2 regions of the Flavobacterium hauense genome follow, and region 2 is predicted to be linked to the other one. Evidence: riboswitches for the same ligand, from Rfam matches in the RefSeq annotation. Region 2 holds a riboswitch; the other holds the start of a gene.
What was found. A riboswitch is a leader RNA that binds a small molecule or an ion and turns the genes downstream of it on or off. The one in region 2 is predicted to bind cobalamin.

Region 1 (8,076 bases), on a different contig from region 2:
CGCTTTCTCTCTTGTAGTTGAGTACATGTCTTCGACAAATATCTCTACATGCACCTGAAGGCTGGTATTACCAATATGGGTTACCTTGCCTATAAGTTCGGCAAAAGTACCCGCAGGAATGGGCTTCTTAAAGTCAATACGGTCACTGCTCACGGTTACTACCCTCTGTCTACTGAAACGAGTAGCAGTAATAAAGGCCACCTCATCCATAAGATGCATGGCCATACCTCCAAAAAGGGTATCGTAATGATTGGTTGTATTAGGAAATATTGCTTTAAATATATGTGTTTGTGCTGCGTCTATTTTTTCTTGTAATGTCATTTCTTGTTTTATTTATTTTTAAGTTTTCCCCACACGATGCAGGTACTTCCCCACGTGAATCCGGCACCAAACGCGGTTAGCAATATCTTATCGCCGGGTTTAAAATCGTTATGAAAATCCCAAAGGCAAAGCGGTAAGGTTGCTGCCGTGGTGTTACCGTAACGCTCAATATTTACTTTGATCTTTTCTTTAGGAATACCAAGGTTATGCCCTACCGAATCTATAATGCGCAGGTTGGCCTGATGTGGCACAACCCAGTTGATATCATCTGTCGTCAGATTCAGTTTTTGAAGCAGCTCTTTACTTGCTGAAGTCATTCCGTTTATGGCATTCTTAAAAACGGTACGCCCATCCTGCTGTACATAATGCCTTTTATCATCCAGTGTTTGCTGAGATGTCCCTTCAGCCGACCCTCCTGCCGGAACCGAAAGAAATTGTACCCCGCCTCCATCAGAATGATAGATGTTATCCAAAATCCCTGAATCATCATCAGATGGTTCGAGCAGTACGACTCCGGCTCCATCTCCAAAAAGCACACAGGTATTGCGGTCTTCATAGTTTACAATTGTGCTCATCTTATCAGCACCTACTAAAAGTACTTTTTTATGCCTGCCGCTTTCTATCAGCGATGCCGCGACCGAAAGCGCATATAAAAAGCCGCTACAGGCCGCATTAAGGTCAAAACCCCATGCATTTACAAGCCCTGCTTTGTGGCAGACTAGTGGTGCTGCAGGCGATAGCACATTATCGGGTGTAGAGGTAGCGAGTATCAAAACTTCTATCTCTTCAGGCTTTACACCTGAATTTTCAAGCAAGTCCTTAATCGCAAGGGCAGCCATATCTGATGTGGCTTTTCCTTCTTCAAGTATTCTGCGTTCTTTTATCCCTGTACGGGTAACGATCCATTCGTCAGATGTATCCACCATTTTTTCAAGGGTGGCATTATCAAGTATTCTTTGGGGCACATAACCACCCACAGCAGTAATTGCTGCGTTTATTTTGGTATTCATATAATGGTATTTTATTCAAAATTATCCCTGCCATCAAAAATGACAGGGATAAGGGTCAGTCTATAAGCTGACAGTATGTGCTACACGCAATTCGTGTGCAGCATTTACCATCTCTGCCAGCGCTTTTCGGGTTTCCTCCCAATGGCGGGTCTTAAGCCCACAATCAGGATTAATCCATAATTGTTTTGCAGGGATAACCCTTTGTGCTTTATCCATAAGGGCAACCATCTCATCTTTTGATGGTACACGCGGAGAATGTATATCATATACTCCCGGCCCAATCTGGTTCGGGTATTTAAAATCGGCAAAGGCATCAAGCAATTCCATTTGCGAACGTGAGCATTCTATGGTAATCACATCGGCATCCATGTCGGCAATGTTCTTAATGATATCGTTAAATTCAGAATAGCACATGTGGGTATGTATCTGGGTTGTGTCTTCAACCCCCGATGCAGATACTCTGAAAGCCTTAACAGCCCATTCAAGGTACTCCTGCCATTCGCTTTTTCGCAACGGAAGGCCTTCCCTGATAGCAGGCTCATCGATCTGTATCACTTTAATCCCTGAACGTTCAAGGTCGTTTACCTCATCCCTGATGGCAAGGGCAATCTGCATACAGGTATCGCGGCGCGGCTGATCGTCACGCACAAAAGACCATTGCAGTATTGTAACAGGTCCGGTAAGCATTCCTTTCACCAGTTTATCGGTAAGTGATTGTGCATACGCCGACCATTTTACCGTCATTGGCTCCGGCCTGGAAACATCCCCATAAATTACAGGTGGTTTTACGCAACGGCTGCCATAGCTTTGCACCCAGCCATTTTGGGTAAAAGCAAAACCGGCCAGCTGTTCGCCAAAATATTCCACCATGTCATTGCGCTCAAATTCGCCATGAACCAGTACATCAATTCCGGTCTCTTCCTGAAAACGTATGGTTTCTTCGGTCTCTTTTTTCACAAGCTCTTCATAGCGTTTCTCCGTAATATCACCTTTTTTCAGGCTGTTTCTCCAACTGCGTACTTCGGCAGTCTGCGGAAACGACCCTATTGTTGTGGTAGGGAATAATGGCAGATTTAATGATGCTGCCTGTAACTGCTCTCTTATGCTGAACGGGTTATTACGCTGTGCCTGTTCATCAGTAATTCCGGCCACACGCTGTTGTACTAAGCCATTATGTATTAGTGGCGATGTCTTTCTTGTAGTTATAGCATCAATATTTTCTTTTAATGCATTTGCCGCAAAGGTGATGTTTTCACTATTTGCCAATTGCTTCAGTACAACAACCTCCTGTATCTTTTGTTTGGCAAATGCCATCCATTGTTTTACTTCAGCAGATAATGCCACTTCATTGCTCTCATTATCGAGATCATAAGGCGAATGCAGCAATGAACATGAGGCCGCAATAAGGATGCGATCTCTGCTTATCTTTTTAGATGCTTTGTCTATTATCTTAAGTGATGACTGAAAATCGTTCTTCCAGATGTTTCGCCCATCTACAATTCCCAATGAGAGGCTCATTTCTGAAGGAATCAGATTTAGCAATATATCAAGCTGTTCAGGTGCACGAACAAGGTCGATATGCAATGCGCATACCGGTAACGATGCTGCAAGCCAGGCGTTATCGTCAAGTCCTTCAAAATATGTGGTAAGCAGTACCTTTAGCTTAGGAAATGTATTTTTAATTTCTTTGTATACATAAGCGAAAGCATCTTTTTCCTGTTTGGAAAGGTCGAGCGACAGGAATGGCTCATCAAACTGTATCCATTCGGCGCCATTTTCCGTAAGCTCATTAATAATCTCAAGATAAACAGGCAACAGGTTTTTTATCAGGCTTATTTTTTCGAAGCCTTCTTCTTTTTCTTTACCCAAAAGCAGGTAAGAAACAGGACCTATCAGTACGGGCTTGGTAAGTATTCCCGCTTCTTTGGCCTCTATAAACTCTTCGATAACTTTTTTTGAGGAAAACGAGAATTGCTGATCTTTATAAAATTCGGGGACTATATAATGGTAATTGGTATCGAACCATTTTGTCATTTCCATAGCGGTGATATCGTGGCCATCTTTCTGGTAACCGCGAGCCATGGCAAAGTATAGATCGGTATCGTTTTGTCCTTTAAGGCTTTCATAACGGGGAGGAATCGCTCCCAGTGCAAACGAAAGATCGAGTACCTGATCGTAAAATGAAAAATCGTTGGAAGGGATAAGGTCTATCCCTGCTTGTTTTTGAAGCTGCCAGTTTTGTAGCCTCAACTCTTTAGCGATTGCTGCCAGTTCCTGACCGGAAATTTTGCCGGACCAATAATTTTCGCAGGCTTTTTTTAATTCCCTGCCGCTACCGATGCGTGGGTAGCCAAGATTGTTTGTGAACATTTTTTTGCTTTTAATAAATTAATAAATTCGTTAAAAGCCCTTTTGCTCTATTTCACAATGCCTTAAGAAGTAATAGGGTACGGACACGGGAATCCCATGCGAAAAACCGAAACCAATTGCTTCAAACCGCGAAAGCATTGTCAAGTAAGTAATGGCAGGTCTCCTGACTTGTGCCGTTTTTATCGTCCTTCCCATTCGCCGGAGCAAACAGTGAACATTATTGATAAAAACCTTGGTATGGCACTTACAGTTGCGCGACAGTTCGTGATTTACACACGATTCCCTTTTAATCCCGGCTTTCGCCGAAAACCATTTCCGTTTGAAAGAAATTAAGTAAAGAACTTATGGTGGCAAATATACCAACTATATTTCTAAAAAAAGCCCTGTCCCGCCAGTATTGGCGGGACAGGGCAACTAACTCAAACGTTATTGTTTATAAACGGTTCTGTTCTTCGGTGGTCTGACGGGTCCTTCCGTCTTCCAGTTTCTGGTTACCAAAACGGTACCTGAACTGTATCCTGAAGCTTTGCGAATCGCCATACATACTGTAACGACTGTATTGGTTGGCATAACTGGTAGTCGTGGTTTGCCTCTCCCCTTTATAAATATCAGAGAATATAAGCGACAGTTCTCCGTTTCCTTCCCAAAAGCGTTTCCTGAAACTTACCGAAAGACTTGAAATGTCTCCCAGTTTATAAGCGCCCTGCACCGTCGGCGATGAATAAAAGAAACTTACTTCGCTAAAAAAGTCCTTCTTTTTATTCAGTGTAAATCGGTTATTGGTATTGCCATAAAATGTCCAGCGGTCTATTTCCTGAATATGGCCGTCTGCCCCCTGAAAACTGTTTTGCTGATAGCCAGCTGTCATAAAAGTTCCGGCTTCCCACCACGGGAATAATTCTAAATTGGTATTGAACTCAGCTCCGGCTGATGTATTGCTGCTTATATTGGTATATTCTGTTATAATAGTATTGGTGGCATAATCCTGATAGGTAATCATATTAAACGGGTCTTTTTCATAACGGTAAAAAAGGCCGAACATATATTTACTCTTGAGTGTATACTGCAATCCCAGATTATGGGCTAAAGCCGGATTTAGTTGCGGGTTTCCTGTAGTATATGAAAAAGGCGTACTATATGACCTGAACGGATTAAGCATGCCATACTGCGGCCTGATGATGCGCTTACCATACGAGAATCCTATCTGGTGATTGTCCGATGCCTTGTACAAAGCATAAGCCGAAGGGAAAAGCTTAAAGTAGTTTTGTGCGTTTACCTCTCCGGTTGTTTCAAGGTCACCTTCAAGCTTAGTGTGTTCACCACGAAGCCCTGCTTTAAAACCCCATTTCCCGAACTCGCGGTCGGCACCTATATACCCTGCCATTATTGTTTCATCATATAAGAAACGATTAGACAGATCGCCAGTTATAGGAACTCCATCAATTTCGCTGTAATAGTCAAAATTGTTTTCGGCATCTACATTACCATAGCGCACTCCTCCTTCAATTTTAGTTTGCCCAATTTCGCCGTTATAATCAGCCTGCAATGATAGCAGGTTGATGCGGCGGGTATCGTTACTCTGAATATCCTGCTGACTGTGAGGCGGTGCCTCCGGCAGTGAAAAAGCCGTATTGATTCCCTGATCCTGATTCGTATAATATTTGGTATAATCTGACGAGAGTACAAACTTATGCTTTGCATTGAACTTATGCTCAAAAGATGCCGTAAGCGTACTGTTCTTATCGGGATAGTCCCTGTGGGTATGGCTGGTAAACAGCGAATCCAGCTGACCTGTAGGTCCATAAATATAAGTTGGCGTATCCACCAATGCCGTACTCTTAAGACTTTGAAATCCGTTGAAACCAGCCGTAAATGTATTGAGTGAATCTATGGCATATTCTGCCGTGATGTTATAACTGTTTTGTTGCAATGCCCTGTAATTTGTCTTCTCTACGCTTTTCCAGGTTGAAGCTACATCGCCATTGGGATCAAAATATTTTACCTCACCTTTGTTTTCAGTATAATAGTGTCCTGAACCAAACATATATCCGCCAAAGAGCGTCAGCTTCTTATTCTTGTAATATTGATTGGTAGCCACGACTCCTTTAGGATACATCGACTGTACATAAGCACCTGTCACCATGCCTTTATAGCCGCCTCCAATATTCTTTTTCATTTTGATATTAAGCACTGCACTTCCCTGGGCTTCATATTTTGCCGGAGGCGTAGTGATGACTTCTATGGATTTTATATTACTCCCGTCAGTATTTTCTAAAAGGTTTTTAAGTTCAGTACCGCTCAGGTATACCTTCTTATCGTTAATGGTTACCAGTATACCGCTACTTCCGCGGATGGAAAGCCCGTCGCCCGAGGCAGTGACACCCGGAGTTTTCTTTACGATCTCCCAGGCATTGTCTGAAGATAGTATCGAGTTCTCAACGTCAAATTCAAGGCGGTCTATCTTGCGACGCACTACTGGTCTTTTTTGGTCTATAACAACCCCTTCCAATTCTTTCGCTGATGTTTTCAGGACAATATCAGGTACCGTAACATTACCCTTAACCTCAAGTACTGTAGTGTAACTTTCAAAACCAACAGTACTTATTGTCAGTGTATAATTACCATGCATTGTACTGGCTGCAATTTCAAAACGGCCATCTTCTCCTGTAAAAGATGTTCTCATATAGGTACTATCCTTCAGCGCTAACTTCAGGGTTACATTGGCGAATGCCACCGGCTGCTTACCGGCATCAAGTACCTTGCCGGATACGGCGGGGTTCTGCGCCGCACAGGCAAGAGAAATGAAAGTGATAAAAAATGAAAACAAACGTTTATTGATGATGATTGAACCCATGATGATTGATTGATGATTACTGCAAATCTCTGCAAATGTTTTGGTCTGCACGGTTAATGCTAGGTTAATGACAGGTTAATGGCTAGCCGGGCTATGTTTGTGATGGCAGAAACCCTTAGTTTTGTATCTTGCATATAGTAACCCTGAACATGAAGCGTAAAATACTTTTCCTTATTGTTGGATGCATAATTACGGTTACGGCACTTGCCGTGATACAGGGCTATTTTATATATAACACCTATAAGCTGAAAGCCAAAGAGGCAAATGCTGAAATTACCCAACAGTTCCTTGAGCTGGAAACTTCCGGAAAGCTTGATTCCATAAACGGAGCATGGATGCTTCAAACCAGTAAATTCATACGAAATTATTACGACCATAAAGCCAAAAAAGAAGATTATAAAAAACTGATAACAAAAGTTTCCGACTCCTTATCAGAGGTTATGGATGAGTACATCAATAAGAACCAAATCTTTGAACAATATGAGGTAAATTATATCAATTACCTGAAAACAATTGTACTCCTGAGAGACGGAAGTAAAATTCCTGACACATTGTTTAAAGGTAAACTAATGCTTTATGGCAACAATACAGCAGGCACACCCGAAACACCGGCATCACGATCTACCTGGCGGGACGGGAAATACAGCGACGATCATAAAACAACTACCGAATATACTTTTGAAGTCGTGTCCCAACGTTATTACAGCATTGCCAACTGGGAAAGGCGTGTATATATAAAAATGGCGGGGCTACTTATCTTTTCGGTAATGCTGCTTAGTTTTGTGGTAATACTGTTTTACCTCTCCATTAAGAATCTTATTACTCAGAAAAAAATCGCCGAGATAAAGACCGACTTTATCAATAACATAACCCACGAATTTCAGACACCCCTCGCCGCGCTTGATATTGCCGTAAAAACGCTTCACCGGAAAGAAGGCCAGCTTACCGAAGAGCATTTTAAGCATTCGCTCGAAATTATTGACAGACAAAATGTGCGTATGCAAAAGCTGTTTGGACAGGTAACCGAAGCTTCTCTGACCGAAGGCAACATCACCGCTGCTCAGGAGCAGATAATCGACAATACCTCCATTAAAGAAATACTGGACGATTTTATGCTTTCGCATCCAGGCATTACAACACACGTTGAGACATTAGGTGCTGTCCTGTATATGGACAGGTTTCATTTTGCTACCCTGCTCATCAATCTTCTGGATAATGCTGTAAAATATGGTGCAGACACCATTAGTATAAGCCTACAGAAAACAGACGCGAATGCCACCTTACGCATAAAAGACAACGGTATTGGCATTGCCAGAAAAGAACAAAAAGCAATATTCGAAAAATTCTATCGTGTACAAAAAGGCAACATACATACTACTAAAGGCCTTGGCCTCGGGTTGTTTTATGTACATCAATTGGTTAAAGCGTATAATGGCAGTATCACTGTAAACAGCGAAGAAGGCAATGGTGCCCAATTTATAATTTCAATCCCACAGCCGTGAAGCATATATTATTAGCCGA
Region 2 (8,076 bases):
TGCCTGGATGTGCATTATCCGAAAAATTGATAGTCTGCACAACAGTGTTATCAACAAGATCTATCTTATGGAACGAACCTGACGTTTCTGCCTGGCTCCAGCTTGGCTTACCGCCACAAAGCACATAAAGGAATCCGTCTTTTTCAAGGATAGAGTTTGGTACATCACCAACAGTTATAGTTGTTTCAACAGAATTTGTTGCCGGATTAATGACAGACACCTTAGTACCAAAACCAAAACCTCCCTGATGTGCAACATAAAGCTTATCTCCAACAGTAATTATTCTTTCAATACCGCCTTCAAGCGCTATCGTAGTCTCTATAGTATTAGTTGCAGTATTAATTACAGCCACATAATGACCTGTTTCTGAGCCATCACCCCAACAGGTAACATAAGCTTTAGTACCGTAAAAAGCAATGTATCTTGGGTTAGTAAGGCCTTCTTCTATAGAAGCTTCTTCTAAAAATGTCTCTGCATTAACAACCACAAGTTTGTTAGAGATATTAAGTACAATATAAGCTTTACCATTATTAAGCGCTAAGCTTTGGGCTGTATCACCCAGGGCTGCTCCGCCATTAGCTGCACTAAAAATACCATTCTGAACTACACCGCCCTTAATAAATGATACATTCGAATTGTCAGTACCTGCATTTCCTTCATTAAGAACCAGGATACCGTCTGTGTATTGTGCCGATGCCGACAGGAATGATGCTGCAAATACAGCCGATAGTAAAAATTTTTTCATTAGTTATAGTAGTAATTAATCATTAAAGAAGAAACCTGAAGGCAATAATCCTACAGTATATGTATTTGTAAGGCTCCCTGTAGCAGAATAAACAAACACTTTACCCGGGGTTTTATAGTCTCCGGCATCACCAATATAGATATGTCCATCTTCTACAGCAAAAGCGTAAATACCATAAACACCCTGATCAGTTGTCGTAAACAAAGGAGTAGAAGGCAATGTCAATGATGAAAGCGGAGTTGTGAATATACCGTTATCTACAGTATAGAAAATATTGTTATCTTCTATAACAAGGTTAGACGGGTGTGCAAGATCAGTAAATGCTATAGTTTTTGTTACTGTATTATTACTTAAGCTTATAACATCAATCTGCCCGGCTGTTTCAGTCCCTCCCCATGAAGGCATACCATTGCTTAATACATAAAGGTTACCGTTTTCTACCTCAAGAGAACCCGGCACATTTCCTACAGTTATGGTTTTTGTAACTGAATTGCTTGCTGCCTCAATTACACTAACTGTATTTCCGTAGCCGTAACCACCTTTATGAGCTACATAAAGTTTACCGTTTTCTTCAACGATCCTTTCAGGACCTTCAGCAACCGGGATTGTAGTACCTACATTGTTAAGCGCAAGGTTAATAACCGCAACATAATCATCGGTAGTAACGGTAGCATCACCCCAACAGGTAACATAAGCTTTGCCATTTGCAAAAGCAATATATCTTGGGTTTGTAAGGCCGCTGCTGATAGTTGCTACTTTGGCAAAAGTGTAACGGTTAACGATCTCTATCTTGTTAGACACATTAAGCACTATGTAAGCAAGATCTCCCTCAAGGCCAATATCCTGTCCGGTATCACCTAAAATATCACCATTGTTTACATTAGCGAATATATTATTTTCCACTACCGCGCCGGCAGCATCCGAAAGAAAAGATATCGATGCATTTCCTTTACCAAAATTACCCTCGTTAAGGATAAGCATACCATTATCATAAGCTCCTGATGGCTTGTTGTTCGAGTCATCATCGCTACATGATACAAACAATAGAGAACCTGCAACTGCAGTTAAGATTAGTTTGTGTAGTTTCATATTTATTAAAAATTAAAATTAAGATACATGTTATAATTGCGTCCCGGCATAGGCCTTACCTCATAGGCCAGGTATTCCTGGTCCCACAGGTTATTTACCTGTACACCTACATCGATGCCTTTCAGCACTTTAAAAGTATACTCCGCGCCTACCGAGCCTACGTTATAAGGATCAAGGCTGTAGCTATTGTCGGCAGTAGTAAATACTTCTCCGTTAAACAGATGCCTATAATACACCGATGCCCTCTTGTAGCTATAAGCCAGTGATGCAGTAGCTTTGTGCAGCGGCACGTAGATAAGCTGGTCATCTGACCCGTCTTCGCGCGATATAGTATAGGCATAAGTCCCGGTTATACTGATATGGCCTGCGCCTATTTTTTTGTTCCAGTTAAGCAATGACTCAACACCATAACTTTTGGCCTTCCCAACATTTCCCGGACTCCAAATGCCGTTTGTGCCGGGTGTCCAGCGCAGCATGTTTGTCATATCTATATAATAGCCTGTAACACTCAGCATGAAGCCCTTAAACTTCAGCACATTGCCAATCTCCCCCTGATAAGAACTTTCGGGCTTCAGGTCAGGATTACCACTTCCGGTCCAATACAGGTCGTTGTAGGTAGGAATTCTGAAATTGCGGGATGCATTTAGCCTTATGGTATAAAAACCGGTAACATCGATTTCGGTTCCTGCAGAGAAGAGCACAGGGCTTTCATAACTTTCGGTAAGTTCTTTTCGAACTCCCAGCTCATACCTGAGCCTGTTGGTTAGAGCGTGCTTCATCAGCAGGCTGGCAGAACCGATATCCCTTTTTTTATTAATGATATCTGATCCCTCTCCGTTATTATGGGTATAATCCAGTATGGTATTCAGCTTTATGGCTTCGGAAACATCATAGGTAAGGTCATATCGTGCTATATAGGTCTTTATGTTGCCAAAAGAATAGATATCATTCTTATAATTCTCGAAATATTTGTATTTTTCATACAGGTAAGCACCTTTAAGCCTCGACGTAAATTTGCCATAGTAACCGCTCCACTCTACAAGGTTACGGGCATCGATAGACTGGTATTTGCTTCGTGAAGGTGCAGCCAGAGTGCCCGAAAAATGCCTTTCCCCATCAAACAGATAACTGTAAAAACGAATTATATTTTTAGGATTCAGCTTGTAAGCCATACCCACATTAAGGCTTGTATTGTAGTATTGTCCGTTCTCATTGGTCTTATTCGTCCCCGGATACCCATAATCATTGTCAGAACTATTGCGGCTGATGCTGGCATTAGTACTGAAATCATCGGTTGCGGCATCTACACGGTAATTTATCCCTATGGTTTTATAGTTTCCATAATCAGTACGCAGGCTGTTGTCGAACCTGTTTCCAAAAGCAAGGTCATTATTCAGGTGGATGCTGCCCCCTATTGCGCTGCTTCCGTAGGCCACGCTGCCACCACCGGCCCTCACGCTGATGTTGTTGAAATCTCGAGTATTAAGCACATTAAAGTCAGTTTGGCCGTTAAGCTGCGAATTAATATTGATACCATTCCATACCACAGCTGTTTGCGAAGCCGTAGTACCACGAAAAGATGGAGAAGACACCATCCCGAGTCCGTTTTCCTTGAAATAGATATTCGTATTGTAATTAAGCAGTGAAGTTAATGATGCTGCATTCCTGCCGATAACAGAATCATTGAGCTTTTGTACCGACTGTGAATCAGAAAAATCGCGAAGCTGCGTATCGGATATAATTACTTCAGTAAGGGCAATAGTATCACTCTGTGCCGACAGGTAGTGGCACATTAGTAGCAATATAGGTAAAATGAATTTTTTTAGCGTCATAATTCGCAAGCCTTTTTTCCCGAAAGCCCGATATTAGTTATACTAAGGCAGGTCTCCTGGCTTGCGTACTGTTGTTTCCCTTCCCGTTACGCAATGGCGCACAGTGGTTTGTAGTTTACAACAGCCTCCGCCTCAACGACGGATAAGCTTACAGTTGCGGGAACAGCTCAGGTATTAAACCTGATTCCCTTTTAATGTGATATTCTTATAAAAAACATCACAACCTTAAGTGCTGCAAATATAGTATTATTGTTGATATAATAAATTTATACATTTGCATCTGTTGAATATTTTTTATGAAAAACACATTTTATCTCTTACTTTTTGTAGTATTTGCAATGGCAGGCTGCAAAAACGACCAAAAAGCCGAAACGCACAAAAATACTAATGCAGTAAATGCCATACAGCATGCACAGGGATTACAAATGTACCGTTATGACGGTTACACCGTTGTAAAAGTGAGCAATCCGTGGCCCGATGCAAAAGAGGTTTTTACTTATGTTATGCAAAAAAAAGGAGGCATAATTCCTGACAGCCTTAAACAGTATACTACCGTTCAGGTACCGCTTAAAACCGTAGTGGTAACCTCAACAACTCACATCCCATCGCTGGAAGCTCTTGGCGTAGTAAACACACTTGTGGGCTTTCCCGGAACGGACTTCATTTCGTCAGAGAAAGTGAGAAGCCGTATTGACAGCGGCAAAGTAAAAGAGGCCGGCGCCAACGAAAGCCTTAATACCGAAGTGATGATCGACCTTGCCCCGGAAGCAGTTGTAGGCTTCAGTATCAGCAGTAATAACAAATCGCTGAACAGCCTTGAAAAAAGCGGACTTAAAGTATTATATAACGGCGACTGGACTGAGCAAACGCCTTTGGGTAAAGCCGAATGGATAAAGTTCTTCGGGGCGTTATACGATCAGGAAGACAAAGCCGACAAGCTGTTTTCCGACATCGAAAAAGGTTATAAAGAAGCCCTGAAACTCGCGCAAAAAGCTACTACAAGACCTACAGTATTAAGCGGTGCCATGTTTCAGGACCACTGGTACCTGCCTCAAGGCGGAAGCTGGGCTGCACTATTCCTGAAGGATGCAAAAGCGGATTATCTTTGGGCCGACTCTGAAGGCACGGGAAGCCTGAACCTTTCCTTTGAAACGGTACTTGACAAAGCAGAAAATGCCGACTGCTGGATAGGCCCGAGCCAGTTTACAACCTTTAAGGAAATGACCGATGCCAATCCGCATTATGCGCAGTTTAAAGCATTCAAGACAAAAAACGTATATTCGTACAGCAGTAAAAAAGGGGCTAAAGGCGGACTTATTTATTATGAACTGGCTCCTAACCGCCCTGATCTTGTACTGAAAGACCTGATAGCTATACTGCACCCTGAATTGCTGCCGGGTTATCAAACCTACTTTTTTGAAAAACTAAAATAAAACCCCTTGCATAACCAAAAGAGGAACATAGCGCTTTTTACCATACTGGGCATCGCTCTTGTACTGGCCTTTTTGCTGAACCTTAGCCTGGGTTCGGTAAAGATTCCGTTTACAGATGTCGTACATAGCCTTACAGGCGGTGAAACCTCTAAACCTGCCTGGGATTATATCATAGTGCATTATCGTTTGCCAAAAGCCATAACAGCACTACTTGCTGGTATGGGGCTATCCGTAAGCGGATTGCTGATGCAGACGCTTTTTCGCAATCCTCTTGCCGGACCCGATGTGTTGGGACTGAGTTCGGGAGCAAGCCTTGGTGTTGCTTTCGTAATACTGGGAGCAGGCATTTTACCGGCAATCCTTGCCGGGTTTTTCCTTTCTCCCTATGGGATTGTATTGGCTTCGACTGCCGGAAGCTTTCTTGTATTGCTCGCTATACTTGTCGTGTCGCAACGATTGAGAGATACCATGGCCATACTCATCATAGGGCTTATGTTCTCAAGCTTTACAGGAGCAATCGTGGGTGTACTTACCTTTTTCAGCACTTCAGAACAATTACAGAAATTCACGTTCTGGTCGTTAGGCAGCCTTGGTAATTTAGCGTGGGAAGATATTATTATACTGCTTGTTGCCTGCTTGGTTGGGTTGTTGCTGTCTGCTCTTTGCATAAAGCCCCTCGATGCCTTATTGCTTGGCGAACGCTATGCTAAAAGCATGGGTATCAACTTCAGGAGAACACGATTCATAATCATACTGGCAGCCAGTCTGCTAACGGGAACCATAACTGCTTTTACAGGGCCTATTGCCTTTGTGGGGCTTGTGGTTCCGCATATTGCCAAACTGGTATTTAAAACCAGCAGCCACCTTATCTTGTATGCAGGAACATTACTAACAGGAGCCATCATATTATTGGTTTGCGATACATTTACCCAAATGCCGGGTAGCGAATATGTATTGCCCATCAACGCTATAACATCCATTATTGGTGCGCCGATAGTCATCTGGCTGCTGATGCGCAAACATAAACCGGTATAATCATGGGAAAGAACATCATATTATCGGCACAGCATCTCGGTATTGGTTACCATCATAAAAAAAAGGTAGATACCATAGCAAAAGATATTGATCTGGCATTCGCCGAAGGAAGCCTAATTGCGCTCATTGGGGCAAATGGCATAGGCAAATCTACCCTGTTGCGCACCCTTACCGGTATTCAGAAACCAATTGCCGGTGAAGTGCTCCTTAATAGCAAGAACATAACATCTTATACCTCAGCTGGACTCGCACAAAACCTTGCCGTAGTACTCACCGAGAGCCTTCCGCCAAGTAATCTGAGCGTTTTTGAACTGGTGGCACTTGGAAGGCAGCCCTATACCAACTGGCTTGGTACCCTGAGCCCTGAAGACCTTGACAAGGTAAATGAGGCCATAACCCTGACACAAATTGAGGCTATTGCACACAAAAAACACTTTGAGATAAGCGATGGCCAACTGCAAAAAGTACTGATTGCACGGGCTCTTGCACAGGATACACCACTTATTGTACTCGATGAACCTACTACACATCTTGACCTTCAGCATAAGGTAAACCTCATCAGGCTGCTTAAAAAACTGGCGACAGAAACCGGTAAATGCATCCTCTACTCTACGCACGACCTTGACCTCGCACTGCAGCTTAGTGACGAAATTGTTGTAATGGCAGATGGAAATGTTATACAGGGCACACCTCAGCATTTGATCGAAAACAACATCTTCGACAGGCTTTTTAATGATAAAACAATCCATTTTGATGCGAAAAAAGGCGGTTTTACCGTAAATGGAGAATAGCTTTAACAAAAGCTAAACACAAATAAGCATTGTATTGATTAAATTTACGTAATAACACTAAATCTACTACAATGGCTAATCAGTTTTCATTAAGTTACCCCGGAGATAAAAAACAGCTTCTCGAAAAGATAAAAAACGCAGCAGGCGACAAAGGTCAGTTTGCCGGTGATGAATCGCAGGGCAATTTTGAAGGAGATACACCTCTGGGTAAATTTGCAGGTACTTATACCATAGACGGTGACAGTATCAATATCACCATTGACAAAAAGCCTTTCCTGGTATCGCATGGCATGATCAAAGACGAATTTGAAAAAGCGCTTAAAAAAGCATAACCATGTTCAGGCTATCATCCTTACTCTGCTTTTTTATAGTGGCAATAACCTATGCCCAGCCACCGGCAATGGAACTCACACCACACGGATTTGACCCTGTGGAAGTAACAATTCAGAACACTTCTAATGAAAAGCTTATTGAACTTTCTAAAGCCTGGGCGGCAAGCGTCAATATCAAACTCAAGGGGTATGATGCAAGCAACGTTACCAGCAACAGCATGGTGATAAGTGCCTTTAGAAGGAATGCATTTTTTATACGGAATAATGGCGAATCGTTCAATTATAACATTACCTACTCTATAAAACTAAGTTTTCACGGAAACTATTATACGCTCCATTTTCTTGTAGATGATATTTATACCGATGATGATACATTGATAAAATATAAGATACCCGATTATTTTGATACCGATGGAGATATTAAAGAAGGGTATGAAAACATGAAACCATCATTGGAACGCAGTGCAAACGATCTTATACAATCCTATCACAATTATATTGTGAATTACAGATAGAACATTAAAAACAATTGCTATGATACCAGGAACAGATGACCCGAAAGACCTGGGTTCAAAAAAAATGAACAACCAGGAAAAAGAAAGTAAACCCAATGAAGGCTTTAGCGGTGAGAACCTGCCTAAGAATTACGATCCGTCGAAGGATAAGCTAAAAACAGAGCTTGACAAGGACACTGATGGCAGTACCGTAACCGTAAAACGAGCCCGCGATGTAGACGAAAAGAAAGCACCACCCGTAAGCGACAGCGGTAAAACCACCCGCGATGACGGCGCTGTAATAAGCAAAAACCGTGGCACAGCC

Region 1: it holds a riboswitch for cobalamin, as region 2 does, so the genes downstream of both, metE (5-methyltetrahydropteroyltriglutamate--homocysteine S-methyltransferase) here and ACX0HA_RS01050 (TonB-dependent receptor plug domain-containing protein) in region 2, are expected to answer to the same signal.

What each region holds. Positions count from the first base shown of each region.
Region 1 is NZ_JBTKVX010000006.1:123,029-131,104, forward strand. It holds gene ACX0HA_RS05805 (acyl-CoA thioesterase) at 1-321, opposite strand, end outside; gene ACX0HA_RS05810 (beta-ketoacyl-ACP synthase III) at 330-1,331, opposite strand; gene metE (5-methyltetrahydropteroyltriglutamate--homocysteine S-methyltransferase) at 1,392-3,701, opposite strand; cobalamin riboswitch at 3,838-4,030, opposite strand; gene ACX0HA_RS05820 (outer membrane beta-barrel family protein) at 4,135-6,555, opposite strand; gene ACX0HA_RS05825 (sensor histidine kinase) at 6,705-8,057, shown strand; gene ACX0HA_RS05830 (response regulator transcription factor) at 8,054-8,076, shown strand, end outside.
Region 2 is NZ_JBTKVX010000001.1:220,723-228,798, reverse strand. It holds gene ACX0HA_RS01060 (DUF5074 domain-containing protein) at 1-745, opposite strand, end outside; gene ACX0HA_RS01055 (YncE family protein) at 761-1,834, opposite strand; gene ACX0HA_RS01050 (TonB-dependent receptor plug domain-containing protein) at 1,840-3,666, opposite strand; cobalamin riboswitch at 3,696-3,909, opposite strand; gene ACX0HA_RS01045 (ABC transporter substrate-binding protein) at 3,963-5,099, shown strand; gene ACX0HA_RS01040 (iron chelate uptake ABC transporter family permease subunit) at 5,106-6,134, shown strand; gene ACX0HA_RS01035 (ABC transporter ATP-binding protein) at 6,137-6,925, shown strand; gene ACX0HA_RS01030 (hypothetical protein) at 6,997-7,257, shown strand; gene ACX0HA_RS01025 (hypothetical protein) at 7,260-7,772, shown strand; gene ACX0HA_RS01020 (hypothetical protein) at 7,792-8,076, shown strand, end outside.